One region of the Dyadobacter aurulentus genome, then DNA from elsewhere that is predicted to be linked to it. Evidence: riboswitches for the same ligand, from Rfam matches in the RefSeq annotation. Region 1 holds a riboswitch; the other holds the start of a gene.
The links. Region 1 has a riboswitch for S-adenosylmethionine ahead of FXO21_RS21275 (cysteine desulfurase family protein). Riboswitches for the same ligand answer to the same signal wherever they lie in the genome.

Region 2: another riboswitch for S-adenosylmethionine. It lies ahead of FXO21_RS16755 (homoserine O-acetyltransferase family protein); the one in region 1 lies ahead of FXO21_RS21275 (cysteine desulfurase family protein).

Annotation. Positions count from the first base shown of each region.
Region 1 is NZ_VSRN01000001.1:5,132,474-5,140,740, forward strand. It holds gene FXO21_RS21265 (arylsulfatase) at 1-1,602, shown strand, start outside; gene FXO21_RS21270 (sulfatase) at 1,635-3,056, shown strand; SAM riboswitch class I at 3,242-3,335, shown strand; gene FXO21_RS21275 (cysteine desulfurase family protein) at 3,494-4,663, shown strand; gene FXO21_RS21280 (hypothetical protein) at 4,674-4,928, shown strand; gene FXO21_RS21285 (EamA family transporter) at 4,953-5,903, opposite strand; gene FXO21_RS21290 (Lrp/AsnC family transcriptional regulator) at 5,910-6,386, opposite strand; gene FXO21_RS21295 (UbiA family prenyltransferase) at 6,559-8,267, shown strand, end outside.
Region 2 is NZ_VSRN01000001.1:4,032,953-4,041,219, reverse strand. It holds gene mobA (molybdenum cofactor guanylyltransferase) at 49-642, shown strand; gene fdhD (formate dehydrogenase accessory sulfurtransferase FdhD) at 635-1,474, shown strand; gene FXO21_RS16770 (DUF7009 family protein) at 1,471-1,839, shown strand; gene FXO21_RS16765 (FdhF/YdeP family oxidoreductase) at 1,842-4,166, shown strand; gene FXO21_RS16760 (glycerophosphodiester phosphodiesterase) at 4,274-5,047, shown strand; gene FXO21_RS16755 (homoserine O-acetyltransferase family protein) at 5,071-6,123, opposite strand; SAM riboswitch class I at 6,286-6,393, opposite strand; gene treA (alpha,alpha-trehalase TreA) at 6,627-8,174, shown strand.

The DNA.
Region 1 (8,267 bases):
AAATCGACCAGCAAATACATTCTTTTACTATCAGCTCTTATTCATATAAGCGCATTTGCACAGAAAAAACCTAATATCATCGTCATACTGGCTGATGATCTGGGATATTCGGATCTTGGGTGCTACGGAAGTGAGATCCCTACGCCTAATCTGGATAAGCTCGCGCAAAACGGAATCAGGTTGACCAGCTTCTACAATACCGCCCGTTGCTGTCCCACAAGAGCTGCTTTGCTGACCGGTGTTTACAGTCATCAGGCTGGCATTGGTCATATGATGGAAGATAAGGGCGCGGAACATCCGGCCTATCGCGGCCAGCTGAACGATAAAAGCGTGACGATTGCGGAAGTGCTGAAAAGCGCCGGTTATTTTACAGCAATGACAGGAAAATGGCACGTCGGCCAGCCGCACGGAACAGTTCCCTGGAAGCGCGGTTTTGACCGGTCGCTGAATGCACCGGCCGGCGGATTTTATTATGGCGACGGAAAGAATGCCAAGATATTTCTGAACGGTGAGGGGCTTGCGAATGATTCGGAAAAGCTGCCGCAAAACTGGTATTCCACCGATTTATGGACTGATTTCGGCTTGCGTTTTATCGATGAGGCGGTCCAGGAGAAGAAACCGTTTATGTTGTATCTCGCGCACAATGCACCCCATTTTCCATTGCAGGCACCGGAAGAAGATATAGCAAGATTTCGGGGAAAGTACCTCAAAGGCTGGGAGAATCTCAGGCAGGAACGATACCAAAAACAGATCAAGCTGGGATTGATCGACGCTTCCTGGAAATTGCCGCCCTCCAATCCGAATATTCCAAAATGGGAAAGTCTGAGCGCTGAGGACAAAAAGCGGTACGACGATATTATGGCGATCTATGCGGCAGTGATTTACAGGCTTGACAAAAGCATTGGCGACCTGGTTGAAGGCCTGAAAAAACGCGGGGTCTTCGATGATACTGTGATCCTTTTCGTGTCGGATAATGGTGGAAATGCAGAGCCTGGCAGTGAAGGAAGGTATGAAGGTGCCCGGCCGGGCGACTCCCAATCGACGGTATTCCTTGGTCAGGGCTGGGCAGAGGCAGCCTGCACACCTTTTTGGGCATATAAACACCATACACACGAAGGCGGGATTTCGTCGCCGGGTATCATTTCCTGGCCCGCGGGCATTCCGGCTGCACGAAATGGTCAATTTGAAAAACAGCCGGCTCATATTATCGACATCATGGCCACGCTGGTTGACCTGGGCGGGGCGAAGTATCCGACCGAGTTTGCCGGCAAGCCGGTACTGCCACTCGAAGGTACCAGCCTGCGGCCTGCATTTACCGGAAAAAACCTTGCACGGAAGAACCCGATTTTCTGGGAGCACGAAGGTAATCGTGCAATCCGCGACGGAAAGTGGAAACTGGTAGCGGAAAAAACAGAGAAATGGCAGCTTTACAATATGGAAACCGATCGGTCGGAGTTGTACGATCAGTTTGCCAAACAACCCGAAATCGCTGATAAGCTGGCCGCTAAATACGAATCCTGGTACAAACGCGTCGGGGCGGAGGAGTATGACAAGACTTTCAAATGGTTTTACGATTACGATAAGGCGAAGGCGGGGAAGTGAGAGAATGAATGAATGTTGTTATTTTATCCTTTATGAGAAAGAGTCGATTCATTTCTTTTTTGGCGGTTTTTGTGATCGCCGTTTCGTCTGGCTACGCACAGGCTACTTCGGGGGCCGGTTCGAAGTACAATGTACTTTTCATTGCTGTTGATGATCTGAATAATGATCTGGGTTGCTATGGTAATGCCTATGTAAAATCCCCGAATATTGACCGTCTTGCAAAAAGAGGAGTGAAGTTCGAAAGGGCTTATACGCAGTTTCCATTATGCAGCCCGAGCAGGTCCTCGCTGCTGACCGGCCAGCGACCCGACGTGACCAAGATTTACGAACTGCAAACGCATTTCCGGCAAAATTTGCCCGACATTGTTACGCTGCCGCAACTCTTCAAAAACAATCAGTATTACAGTGCGCGCGTAGGGAAAATTTACCATTACGGCGTTCCAGGGCAAATCGGGACCGATGGGCTGGATGATCCTATCTCCTGGAACCATAAGGTAAACCCGAAAGGCAGGGATAAAACGGAGGAATCGCTTGTTAAAAACCTGACACCCGATCGCGGCCTGGGCAGCGCGCTCGCCTGGCGTGCGACGGAAGGTAAGGACGATGAGCAGACAGACGGAATGGTGGCGAGCGAGGCGATCAAATTGCTGGAAGAACATAAGGACGAACCGTTTTTTCTGGCGGTAGGATTTTATCGTCCGCATTCTCCTTATGTGGCACCGCAAAAGTATTTTGATCAGTATCCGCTCGCAAGCGTGCCGCTACCCAAAGAAATCCCGGGCGACCTGGATGATATCCCGGAAGCTGCGTTATTTACAAAACCTGCTCACTGGGGACTGGACGAGGGCCAGCGCAGGGAAGCTTTGCGCGCCTACTATGCCACAATTTCGTTTATGGATGCGCAGGTGGGACGGGTATTGGATGCATTGGACAAATTGAAACTGACCGATAAAACCATTATTGTACTATGGAGCGATCACGGGTACAACGTAGGTCAGCACGGGCAATGGATGAAACAAAGCCTTTTCGAAAATTCGGCAAGGGTACCTCTTATTATCTCGGCTCCCGGAAAGTCAAAAGGTAAATCTTCGGGACGGACCGTCGAGTTGCTCGATATTTATCCCACGCTGGCAGAGCTGTGCGGACTCGGTCCCGGACAAAAATTGCAGGGGCAGAGTTTAGCCCCTTTACTGAAAAATCCTGCCGCAGTTTGGAATAAGCCCGCCTATACGCAGGTACGAAGAGGCCAGATATTCGGTCGCAGCGTGCGTACTGAGCGTTTCCGATATACTGAGTGGGATGGCGGGAATGCGGGTATTGAACTATACGACCACGAAAAAGATCCGAACGAATTTGTTAATCTGGCAAAGAATAGTCAATTCACCAGTACTGCTGAGAAGCTTTCCGCGCTGCTGAAACAAGGTTATCCTGCGACGGCAGCGGCAAGTAATTAGGCGATTTGCCCCATTAGACCAAAACGGTCGTTTACCCCAGGCGATTTTTTACTGAAACCGTAATTGTCCAAAGGCATCAGCACCAAGCCGCCTTTGGGCAATGCCATAAAAATATTTTTGCGAATTTTTCATCACCTGTTTGGACATTCGGATTCTTTATGTAATCTTTGTCTATCGAATTACTAGATTTATAAAGAAGGAAGGGAGAGGTTAGGCTCTATGATCTTCTGGCAACCTATGACTTTTTAAGGTGCCCCAACCTAATTCTATTGATAAATCTGAAATCCAACCACCGGATTACAAGGAAATTGAAAGTGATTGATAGCTGCGCAGCCGTGCGGAATGCTTGCTGTTTTTGCTAAAAGTTTAATGCGCGATTGTCGCGTTATCGGTCGCCGGATGAAAAACTATGTTTTACCGAAAAGACAAATGTGCGTATGAAAATCTATTGTGACAATGCTGCAACTACGGCGCTGGACCCGGAAGTGATCGATGCGATCATCCCGTATTTTTCAGAAAATTTTGGTAACCCATCTTCGTCGCACTGGGCAGGTCGCCAGGCCAGGGAAGATGTCGAAAATGCGCGGAGAGCGGTTGCCGGCTTGCTTGGTGCCACCCCCGGTGAGATCTACTTCACTTCCGGTGCTACGGAAGCGAACAATCTTGCGTTGACAGGCGCGATAAAAGCCTACGGGATCAGCCACGTCATCACAAGCCGGATCGAACATAAAGCAGTATTGCAAACTTTGCTCGCGCATGAAAAGGAGGGGGATATCGAGGTTAGCTACGTCCGGCTTGATGAGCGGGGAAATGTGGATACCTACCATCTCGAAAACCTGCTGCGGGCCAATCCGCGGAGTTTAATTAGCTTAATGCATGCCAATAATGAGATCGGTAATCTGACCGACATTCGCGCGATCAGTAAACTGGCAGAACGTTATGACGCAATTTTTCACTCTGACACGACGCAGACGATAGGAAAGATCGCTTTCGATTTGAGCGGATTGGAAATCCATTTTATCGTAGGGTCTGCTCATAAATTCCACGGCCCGAAAGGCGTAGGGTTTCTGTATATTGATAAGAAACACAGGATTGCACCGCAAATACATGGTGGCGGGCAGGAGCGCGGCCAGCGCGGCGGCACCGAAAATGTGATCGGTATAGTCGGACTGGCGAAAGCACTGGAAGTTGCCTGCCGGAACCTTGAAGAAAACCAGTTGAAGATTTGGAAACTGAAGGAGTACCTGGTCTCGAAGCTGGCGATCAGCCGGATAGGGGATATCTGTTACAATGGCGATAGCAAATCGGAAGAGAATAGTATTCCGAATGTGGTAAATGTTTCGTTTCCTTGCCTTCCTGCCGGCAATATTGTAGCATTACTGGATCAGGCTGGTATTGCGGTTTCCGGCGGCAGTGCATGTTCCGGCCTCGGTACATCTCATGTGATCGCGGCATTACCCTGTCAGCGGGAAAAGGAAAACGTGCGTTTCTCATTCAGTAAGTTCAACACTTTTGAGGAGGTTGATCAGGTCGTCGCAACGATTACCGAAATCTATAAGTCAGTGCGAGCGCCCCGCGGGAGGGAGCTGGAATTAGCCATTATTTAACAAAATCCAAATGAACGATATTTTCCTGTTGCGGATTATTTACCGCGACGCAGTCAATCTCCATAAAATTACCTCCACGGTCGAATCGGTGAACGGTGCCAGGATCAAGCGCCTGGATTTCAGAAGTAAGGGAAAGAAATTCGTCGGCATTATCGCATTCGAAGTGTCGCGGCTAATTGATTTTGAGCATATTATGCTTTTAATCCGCCGAAACAGTAATATTTACAAAGTAGAAAGGGTAGCAGATATGACGATCTGTTGTTAATGCGTTTACAACAGATCGTCCGTTTTAAGCGGCGTTGGCGGCCATAGCTTTTGGCTTACGGTATTTGTGCAGATTAATAAGCAGTACGCTCCCCAGGATCACGACCAATCCCAGGATCTGCAACGGACTGATGCTTTCTTTGGCAAAAAATATCCCCAATAACACCGCGACTACCGGATTGACATATGCATAGGTGCTGACTTTTGTGGCAGGCTGAACTTTCAGAAGCCACACGTAGGCACTGAAACCGATAATCGACCCGAAAATAATCAGATATACTGCCGCACCCCATGCACCCGCTGGAACAGCGGCGGGATCAAAGTTTTCCAGCTCTCCCGAAAATATAACGCCGGGAATGAATGCTACGCCGGCAGCAAACATTTGCCAGGTAGAATTGACCGTAGCAGAATCGGAGCCGGACTGATATTTAGAATATAAAGAACCGCCTGCCCAGGCCATTGATCCCAATACCACCAAAAACATCGCGAAGAGATCCCGGGAGCTATTGAGCGATGACATGGAGGCCATTATTTTTTCGCTGAACAATAAAATTACGCCCGCAAAACCGATCAGCAGGCCCAGGATGGTCGACCTGTTGGTTAAATTCTCTGACCATTTCGGCTTGTCGAGCAGTACAAACCAGAGCGGCGACGACGATACCATGATCGCTACCATGGCGCTGGGCAGAAACTGCTCCACCCAGATCACCACCCCGTTTCCCACAAAAAGCAGCAGCAAGCCGGTTATGATAGCAGGCTTGATCGCTTTTAGCGAGAAAACTTTTTCACCTCTGGACAAGCTCCATGCCAGCATAATCAGTCCGGCAATGATGAACCGAAATGCGCCGAGGAAAAACGGAGGCAAGCCAGCCAATGCTTTCTGGATAAAGAAGTAAGTAGAGCCCCAGACGATATAAACCGTGGCGAAAGCCAGCACAACCAGGGTTGCGGAAGGAGTTTTGTTTTCCGTTTGCATGACCATTTATTTTTCAGGTATTACTAATAGTTGTTCTTCTTTGACTGTTTCGAGAACGATGGTGGTGCGTGTGGACAAAATTTTCGGAATTTTACTAAACGAGTTGCGCATCAGTTCCATCAGGGAAGCCGAGTCGGTGGTGCGCACTTTCACGAGGTAGCAATCGTCACCTGCGATGTGATGTACCTCCTGTACTTCGGGGATTTTCGCCAGTTCTTTTGCAGTCTCATTACTCCCCATTCCCTCTGCCGATTTGATGGAAATAAACGCGAGCATGGTCTGGTGCAGTGCAGCGGGGTTTATCCGCGTAGTATATTGTTTAATTACATTTTTCTGTTCCAGTTTTTTGACGCGTTCCAATACTGCGGACGGCGCCATTTCCAGTTCCCGGGCCAGGTCGGCATTTGTAATGCGGGCATTTTCCTGCATGAGCCGGAGAATACTGAGGTCGGTTTTGTCAAGTGTGAATTCTGAGGGGGTCATATTCTCTTAAAGGGGTGTTATTTCGAATATTGTTCAGGTATTGTATGGCTATTGTGTATAATATGCTGATAATACAGATAGACTTCGCTTATAGTTCGGTTTGATCGCAAATTTTTTTTGTTTTTACAAAATGCGGCGTGGCAGTTGAAATGAATATTTCCTATATTAGGTCATGCGCATCGACGGTAACACCTTCAAATTGCTGAGAATACCATTCTCATTCTTCCTGATGCCGCTTTTTCTGTTCGCATACAGTCAGGCGGAAACGGTTTTGCACCATCAGGCGCTCTGGGCATTTTTGATTATTCATTTGCTGGTATATCCGTCAAGTAATGGGTACAATAGCTACGTCGACCGCGACGAGGACAGCATCGGCGGACTGGAAAAACCGCCTATGCCCACAGAGCAGCTTTTCTATCTCACCGTTTTTCTTGATTTGTCGGCGATCCTGCTGGCTGTTTTTTTCGTAAATACTTCGTTCGCGGTTTGCCTGGTCCTGTATATAGCTGCTTCAAGAGCTTACAGCTCGCGGCAGATACGGCTGAAAAAATATCCGTATGCCGGCTTTCTTACAGTTGTGTTTTTTCAAGGAGCGTTCACCTATTACATGTCCATTGCCGGGATCTCGGGAAACCTGCTTGAACTAAACGCTGAAAATGGCTTTGTGCTCCTGGGATGCTCATTTCAGATTGCAGGTGCCTACCCTTTGACGCAGATTTACCAGCACCGGCAAGACCTGAAAGAAGGTATCGTGACATTGAGCTACAAGCTGGGATATGCCGGCACATTTGCATTTACGGCGCTCATGTTTTTGCTCTGCAATGGATTTTATTATTTGTATTTTACGTCGAAAAACCTTGGAATGATTTTTTTTATCGTCCAGGTGTTCTTCGTGCCGATCGTAGCTTACTTTGGATATTGGTCTTATCTGGTCAAAAAAGACAAAAGGGAGGCAAATTTCAGGAACACGATGCGGATGAACTGGGTGGCGGCAATTTGCATGAATAGTTGTTTCATAGTACTAATTATCATTAACAAAATTCCTTTGAGTTACATATCAGCAATCGAGACCGCCGTTCCGGACTATCGTTATTCGCAGGAAACATTAGCTTCATTTTACTCGGGCTCAACAGACGATTTGATTAACAAACGGAAAATCAAAATTGTGGCCGGTAAAACGGGCATTGAAACGAGGTATTCGGTCATCGCCGATTTTGATAAAGATCCCGGGCAATACGAGTTTTTCAGTAAATCTGCGGACTTACTTCCCGAGCCAGGCCTGAGCCAGCGCATGCAGGTTTATCAGGAAAACGCCACAAAGCTTTCTGTTAAAGCGGTTGAAAAGATCCGCGGATTCGAACAGATTAACAAGGAGATAACCCACCTGATTACCGTAACATGCACCGGTCTGTTTGCGCCGGGGCTTGACGTGGAGCTGATGCGCGAGTTGCGGCTGAACCCGATCATTCAGCGCAGCAGTGTCAATTTTATGGGTTGCAATGCGGCAATCATCGCTTTAAAGCAAGCCGACGCGATTTGCCGGACCACCCCCAAGGCCAAGGTACTTGTAGTATGCACGGAGCTGTGTACCATTCATTTTCAAAAACAATACAATGACGATTACCTGCTCTCCAATCTGCTTTTCGGGGACGGGGCAGTCGCCGCATTGATAACCTCACAACCTTCCGTCGAATACCGCCACAGCGTAAGCATTGCTTCTTTTAATTCGATGGTATTGCACAATGGTTATTCAGATATGGCCTGGCGGCTTTCTGAAAAGGGTTTTATTATGAATTTATCATCTTATGTGCCCGATCTGATCAGCAGAAACATTGAGCCGATGCTGAAATCGGTCAATCTGGACGTCGCTAATTTCAAGCA
Region 2 (8,267 bases), 1.1 Mb from region 1:
AGTCGATTCTCTGCCAAAATCTGCATTAAAAATTAATAGACTGCCTGCATGGGACTGATCGGAATAGTGGTTTGCGGAGGCGAGAGTTCCAGAATGGGGACGGACAAAAGTCAGCTTGTTTATTTTGAAAAGCCTCAATATGAACATGTAGCCGATTTACTTTCCGGCTTATGCAACGAGACGGTCATTTCCTGCAATGCAGCACAAATTGGAAGAATCGAAACGGAGTATCAAAAGCTGATCGACCTGCCTCAATTCTCCAACATCGGCCCGATTGGCGCATTGCTTACCGCATTTCATACTTTTCCTGAAAACGATTTTCTATTTATTGGCTGCGATTATCCGCTTTTAGCTAAGACTGACATTTCACTTTTTTACGATTCAATTCAGGAAGATTCTGTTGCTGCTGCCTTTTACAACAAGCATGAAAAGTATGAACCTTTGCTGAGCTGGTACTCCTCGAAAACAGGTTTGGATCTTTTCAGGCATTTTAAGTCAGGTGATTTGTCTTTACAGTCTTTTCTGCGGAATGCAAATGCGGATAAATATATTCCGAAAGATGAAACCGTAATGCAGTCGGTAGATACGCCGGAAGACTCTGCCAGGGTTACTGAGTTTTTAAAACAAAAATACAATGGTTAAAACGCAGCCAGCTTCTGTGGTTTCATGCCGGATTACAAAAGTAAACGCGGCGACAACTTCCGAAACGGGGGACTTTCTTGCTGTGGAAGAACCATTGGAAATCCGGATTGCATATCAGGAATCTGGCAGAGCGCATTGGAAAACTATTTCGGTTACCATGCGAACGCCCGGAAACGACCGCGAACTCGCCGCAGGTTTTTTGTTCACGGAAGGAATAATCCAGTCCATCAATGACATAAAAAAAATTGAATCGTCGGTATTTGAAGAAAATCTGGTACTGGTTACACTTTCCGATTCCTGCAGCCCAAATTTGCATACTTCCGAAAGGAATTTTTATACGACTTCCAGTTGCGGTGTGTGTGGAAAAACGAGCATTGATGCGATTACAACCGTTTTGCCCTTCAATCTTCCAAATACACTTCACGTAAACAGGGAATTACTCTTTACACTCGGTGCGCGACTGTCGGGACAACAAAATATTTTTGAAGAAACGGGCGGGTTGCATGCAGCTTCACTTTTTGCTCACGAAGGCACTTTGCTTCATCTTTGTGAAGATGTGGGCAGGCATAATGCTTTGGATAAACTGATCGGTGCCGCATTGCTGGCGGATCAGTTGCCGCTTGCAGGCAAGATACTTTTACTGAGTGGCAGGGCAAGTTTTGAACTGATTCAAAAGGCATTAATGGCTGGCATCGAGCTCGTTGCGGCAATAGGAGCGCCTTCCAGCCTGGCCGTGAAGCTGGCCGAAGCGCATCATTTGACGCTGGTAGGATTTTTAAAAAACGATAGATTTAATGTTTACACCGGCTATCACCGGATTACAGGTTTATGAAAATTAGAATTCAAAAAAATAAAGTGCGGTATCGTTTGTCAAAAACAGATGTAGCACAGCTGGCCGGCACGGGTTACCTGGAAGAACGAACTGCTTTTCCACAAGGCGAGCTGGCGTATGCGATCAAAAGTCAGCCGGCCATCGAAAAGCTCTCGGCTTCTTTTGAAAATCAGCACATTACCATATTTATTCCTGAGTCGTTCGCGCAAGACTGGCCGGATAATAATGTGATTGGAATCGATTCGGACATATTTGTCGGCGAGCAGGAAACGTTATATCTGTTAGTAGAAAAAGATTTCAAATGTTTGGACAATGATGCGGAAGACCAGTCTGACAACTACGAAAACCCGAACCAAACCTGCTGATTATGGCTGAATCGCCGATTTCCATTCCAGGCTCAGAGAATCCGGACAAGCTGACCGGCCTAAAAAAAGGCAAGATCAAAAAAGTAGCGGCGGGTATTCCGGCGGTTGTTTCCAGCTTTGAGAAAATCGTCAAAGAAGCCGGTATGCAGCGCGGAATGAAGGCGTTATTTAACCTGAATAAAAAAGGCGGCTTTGACTGTCCGAGCTGCGCCTGGCCGGATCCGGACGACGAGCGCTCGGGCGTGGCAGAATATTGTGAAAACGGCGCAAGGGCCGTGGCTGAGGAAGCTACCCAGAAAAAACTGACTCCCGATTTTTTTTCTCAAAATTCGGTATTGGAGCTCGGGAGGCTCTCTGATTATGAAATTGGCGGCAAGGGCAGGATTGCGCAGCCGATGGTTTTACCGGCAGGCGGCACGCATTATCAACCTATTACATGGAAAGCTGCTTTTTCAAAAATCGCATCGGAGCTTAACCGGCTCTCTTCGCCTGATGAAGCTGTGTTTTACACCTCGGGCAGAACCAGTAACGAAGCGGCTTTTCTATATCAGCTTTTTGTACGCGAATTTGGCACAAACAACCTGCCTGATTGCAGCAATATGTGCCACGAAAGCAGCGGCGTTGCATTGGGCGAATCGCTGGGGATCGGGAAGGGATCTGTAACGCTGGACGATTTTTACAAAGCGGAAGTGATTATGATACTCGGACAGAATCCGGGCACGAATCATCCCCGCATGCTCACCGCATTACAGAAAGCGAAATCCAACGGAGCGACGATCGTTTCCATTAATCCACTGCCGGAGACGGGGTTGATGGGTTTTAACAACCCGCAAAGAATGGAAGGGGTACTGGGCATTAATGCTTCGCTGACCGATATTTTCCTTCAAATTAAAATTAACGGGGACCTGGCGCTATTGAAAGCGATTGAGTCACTGCTTTTAAAAGAAGAAGATAGTAATCCCGGCGCAGTTTTCGATCAGGACTTCATCAGGCATAATACAGAAGGTTACGAAGCATTTGTCACGCACCTGAAAGCATTCAGCGCGGAAGAACTGGCATGGCAATGCGGGGTCCCTTTTACGCAAATTCAGGAAACGGCACGTTTGCTGGCTACTAAAAGCAAAATCATCGTTTGCTGGGCCATGGGGCTTACCCAGCACAAAAATGCAGTGGATACCATTAAGGAAATAGCCAATTTATTGTTATTGAAAGGCAGTATCGGCAAGCCTGGCGCAGGAACCTGTCCTGTGCGGGGCCATAGTAATGTTCAGGGAGACCGGACAATGGGTATTTTCGAAAAACCCACAGATCAACTCCTCAATTCCATCGAACGAAACTTCCAATTTTCTCCACCCAGGAAACATGGATATGATGTGGTTGATTCGATTAAAGCAATGCACGAAGGAAAGGTTGGTGTATTCTTCGCAATGGGCGGGAATTTCCTTTCAGCTACTCCCGACACCAGATATACCGCCGAAGCATTAAGTAAATGCAGGCTGACAGTACACGTTTCAACAAAACTGAACCGGAGCCACCTTGTGCACGGGGAAGAAGCGCTGATACTGCCTTGTCTCGGCCGGAGCGATATGGATATGCGAAGTGGTGAAAACCAGTTTATTTCCTGCGAAAATTCAATGGGGGTAGTACAAATGTCAAAAGGAGTTTTGCCGCCGGTTTCGGATATGCTATTGAGCGAGCCGGAGATCGTTTGCAGACTCGCGCAGGCGACATTGGGGAAACGCAGCCAGATCAATTGGCAAATGTATATTGATAATTACGATGTGATCAGGGCAGATATTGAGCGTACTATTCCCGGATTTGAGAAGTATAACGAACGTGTCCGGCAGCCTGCGGGATTTTACCTACCGAACTGTAACCGTGAAGGGAAATTTGATACTTCGTCTCAAAAAGCCCGATTCAATGTCGCCGAAATTCCGGTCAACCAGTTGGAAAAAGATGAGTTAACGATGATGACGATCCGTAGCCACGACCAGTTCAATACGACGATTTATGGTCTCAATGACCGTTATCGCGGCATTTATAACGAGCGGCGGGTAATTCTGATGAATGAAGCAGATATAGCAGACCGGGGTTTGCAGAACGGGAGTCTGGTTGATCTGCACAATGATTTTGGCGGCGTGAAACGCATTGCGCATAAGTTCCTGGTAGTTGCTTATCCTATTCCCAAAGGCTGTGCGGCAACCTATTTCCCCGAAACGAATGTGCTGGTGCCGATCGACAGCGTAGCCGACAAAAGTAATACGCCGACTTCCAAGCAGGTTGTGATCACAGTTTCGAAACATCATATTCCGGGCTCGGAAAATTAATATTGTGCTAATATTGCTTAGCAATACAAAGAGTAATTTTCGCCTCTGTCGTCGTTTAAAAAGTGACCGGAGTTTTCGGTATTTTTAATTCAGTCCAAATTTTTAAAATGAAAAAAGTATTTGCTTTACTCGCAGTGGGCCTTTTGAGCCTTACCACTTTTGAAGGTATGTCACAAAATAAGAACAAAGTGATCGCCCACCGCGGCGCGTGGAAGAATACCGGAGCTACTGAGAATTCTATCGGTGCGTTGGAACATGCGATCAAGCTCGGTTGCTATGGCAGCGAATTCGATGTGCATATGTCGGCCGATTCGGTGATTTTCGTGCTGCACGATCATTCTATCAAGGGTACGCATATTGAAAAGACCAATGCAAGCGAGCTGTCCAAGATTAAGCTTGAAAACGGCGAGTCGCTGCCGACGCTGGAAGCTTATTTGAAAGCAGGAGCGAAACAGAAGAAAACCAGGCTGATCCTGGAAATCAAAACTTCTTCAATGGGAAAGGAAAGATCACTGGCACTGGCGACGAAATGTGTGGAAATGGTCAAAAAGCTAAAAGTTGAAGACATCACCGATTACATCGCATTCGATTTTGATGTTTGCAAAAAAGTGAAAGAGCTGGCGCCGAAAGCGCACGTGGAGTACCTGAACGGAGATAAAACGCCTGACGAAATCGCTGCCGCCGGCTTAGACGGTATTGACTATCATTTCAATGTGTACAAAAAGAATGAAGATTACATTCCTGCCATGAAAGCCAAAAAACTGACCACGAACGTGTGGACAGTAAATGACGAAGCAATGCTGAAATCGTTTCTGGAAAAGAATGTGGATTTTATCACTACAAACGAGCCGGAATTGCTGCTAAGCATTTCTAAAAAATAAGCAATTCATCCGGTTGGAAATGGCTAGCCTATCTTAGCCATTTCCAACTGTCCGTTCGTTTCCTGCCAAACTCTGATCACCTGGGTGAGCTGTTTGTATTCGATCAAAAAACCGTCGTGCCCGTAAAGCGAATCGATTTCCTGAAAAACTGCGTCGGGAATATGGCGGGCCAGAAACTGTTGTTCAGAAAGTGGAAAAAGTAGATCGGACTTGATCCCCAGCACCAGTGTTTTCGCTTTTACCAAGCCCAATGCATGCACGATTCCACCACGGTTCCTGCCTACATTGTGCGAATCCATAATCTTGGATAGTACCCAATAGGAATACGCATTAAAGCGTTTCACGAACTTATCTCCCTGGTATTGCTGGTAAGAAGAAGCCCTGAAATCGTCGATCTGATCGGGGTTATCCCTTGCCTGCGTGAAATTATAGGTATCGTAATTACGGTATGAAAGCAATGCAATGGATCGTGCAGCCCGCATGCCCATTGCACCCGCTTCCGGGTGATTATCTTCAAAAGTAGGGTCCGCCTGGATCGCCATTCGCTGTGATTCGTTGAATGCAATTCCCCAGGGCGAATGCAATGCATTGGAGGCGATCAGTACGAGTTCTTCAAAAAGGTCAGGCACTTCCACCGCCCATTCCAGCGCCTGCTGGCCGCCCAGCGAGCCGCCGATGCAGATTTTAATTCGCCTGATACCCATTTCCTGCCGCAGTAAGTCCATCGCGCCGACAACATCCCTCACCGTAATCACCGGAAAGTCACGATAGTAAGCATTGCCGGTTTTTGGATTGACGGATAGTGGACCAGTTGAACCGTAGGCAGACCCCAGCACGTTGACGCAAACGATAAAATGTTTTGCCGGATCGAAATATTTACCTTCTCCTACCAGCCCGTCCCACCATTCAGCCGCATTGGAGCTTCCGGTAAGTGCGTGACAGATCCAGATGATATTGTTCTTTTCCGGGTCAATGGTTCCGTAAGTGGTGTATGATAGCTCAAAACCAGCGAGCTCTCCGCCCATTTCGAGGGAATAGGGATAGGGATGCTTGAATGTTTTTTGTTCCGACTGCATAGGTGCCAAAGCACATTTAAATATAAAATGTTGACGTCAGTGCCTGTTTTCAAATCGAAAACAGAAGTGACTGATACATCTGAAAAATAACTTTCAGTTGCAGGTGCGAGAATAAAGCCATTCGGCTTACGGAAATTTCTAACTGTAAGTACACGCGAATTGATTTTATATCTCCTAATAAATTAGGTGGGAATTAGCACCTTTCTCCATTGTGGTAGCAGGTTGCCAGAGGTTCGTAGAGCCCATTCTCTCGCCTCTTCTTTATAAATCAATCGCTGTTATGAGAAGCAATTGACTTGATGTTACAATATTAAGCGGGGATGCCTGAAAATGCAAATAAAGTAGGAAATTCTGTTTCCCGCCGCCCGGACATTTATGAGCTCTGGCGGAACAAAAGGCTATATTCAGTCGTTGCATTTTTACAGACGAATGGAATGCGATCGGGGCTAAACAACAACCAGGTAGCTCGATATTAGCACATTAACCCTTTAAAGTCAGTTCTATTGTACGGATTCATTGCTCCCGCTTACACTTACGGACAGTCGCATATTTCCCCTGAGGACCTGTACGGCACCTTTTTCCGGGATGTGCAGAATAGCCATATTTTCACGGATTCTAAAACCTTTGCAGACGCTATTCCGCTGGAAGATCCTGTATTGATCATCGAGCGGTATCATCACGAAAAACTCGCCGACGATTTTGATATTGAACAATTCGTAAGGCGCTGTTTCAGAATTCCGTCGCACATTGCTTCTACTTTCAAAGCGGACACCAGTATGTCGGTTTCCGACCATGTCAGAAAGCTCTGGCCGGTACTTACCCGCCAGCCGGAAAACCAGGAACGTGGGGGGTCGCTCATCCCGCTTCCCTATGCCTATGTTGTCCCTGGCGGGCGTTTCAGGGAAATTTATTACTGGGACAGCTATTTCACGCTACTTGGATTGAAAGAAAATGGCCGCACTGATCTCGTAGAGAGCATGATAAATAATTTTGCTTACCTGATCGACAGCTTCGGCTACATTCCTACTGCAAACCGGACTTACTACTTAACGCGCTCGCAGCCTCCGTTCTTTTCGCTGATGGTAAGGCTGTTCAGTGAAATGGAAGGGAAGAAAATACTTAAACGGTATTTACCGCAAATGCAAAAAGAATATGACTACTGGATGGAATCTGGTAGCACAAACGAGCCTTTCACCGCGCACCGCAGGCTTGTGAATTTGCCGGAAGGCGTGCAATTGAACCGATACTGGGATGACAAGGCCACGCCGAGGCCGGAATCTTTCCGGGAGGATGTGGAACTGGCCGCGCATGCCAATGAGAAATTCGGCACTTCTCACGACTCGCTGTACAGGCATATCAGGGCAGCGGCAGAATCGGGCTGGGATTTCAGCAGCCGGTGGTTTGAAGATGAAACTGATTTTGCCACGATCCATACGACCGATATTCTGCCGGTGGACCTGAACTGCCTGATGTACCACTTGGAGCAAACACTGTCCGAAGCCTATCTGCTTGCCGGGGATATGACCCTGCAAAGCGTGTATCTCGAAAAAGCTGCCCGGCGCCGCATGGCGATACAGCGTTATTTCTGGGATCCGGAAAAAAATTACTACATGGACTACGATTTCAAAAAACAAAATTTCAAGAAAGCCGTTACTCTTGCCGGCACGTTTCCATTGTTTTTTAAATTGGCGTCAAAGTCGAATTCGCACTATGTAAGGGCATATATCCGGCTTAATTTCCTGAAATCCGGCGGATTGCTGACAACCACAGTCAAAACGGGACAGCAGTGGGACGCACCAAATGGCTGGGCGCCGCTGCAATGGATTGCCTATAAAGGTTTGAGGAATTACAATTTTCACAGAACAGCCAATGAACTGTCGGCAGAGTGGCTGGGTTTGATCGAGAAAGAATTCAGGCACTCTGGTAGAATGCTTGAAAAATATAACGTTTCAGATACAAATCTGCTGGCTGGCGGCGGCGAATACGAGATACAAGAGGGCTTTGGCTGGACAAACGGGGTCTATCTCCGGATGAAAAATAAGAAGAGATAACCGTTTCGGGCACATATTAATTTTATATCATTCTAATAAATTATATTAAAAATTTCCTCCGGCACATTCAGGCGGTGGGAGATATTTTTAATA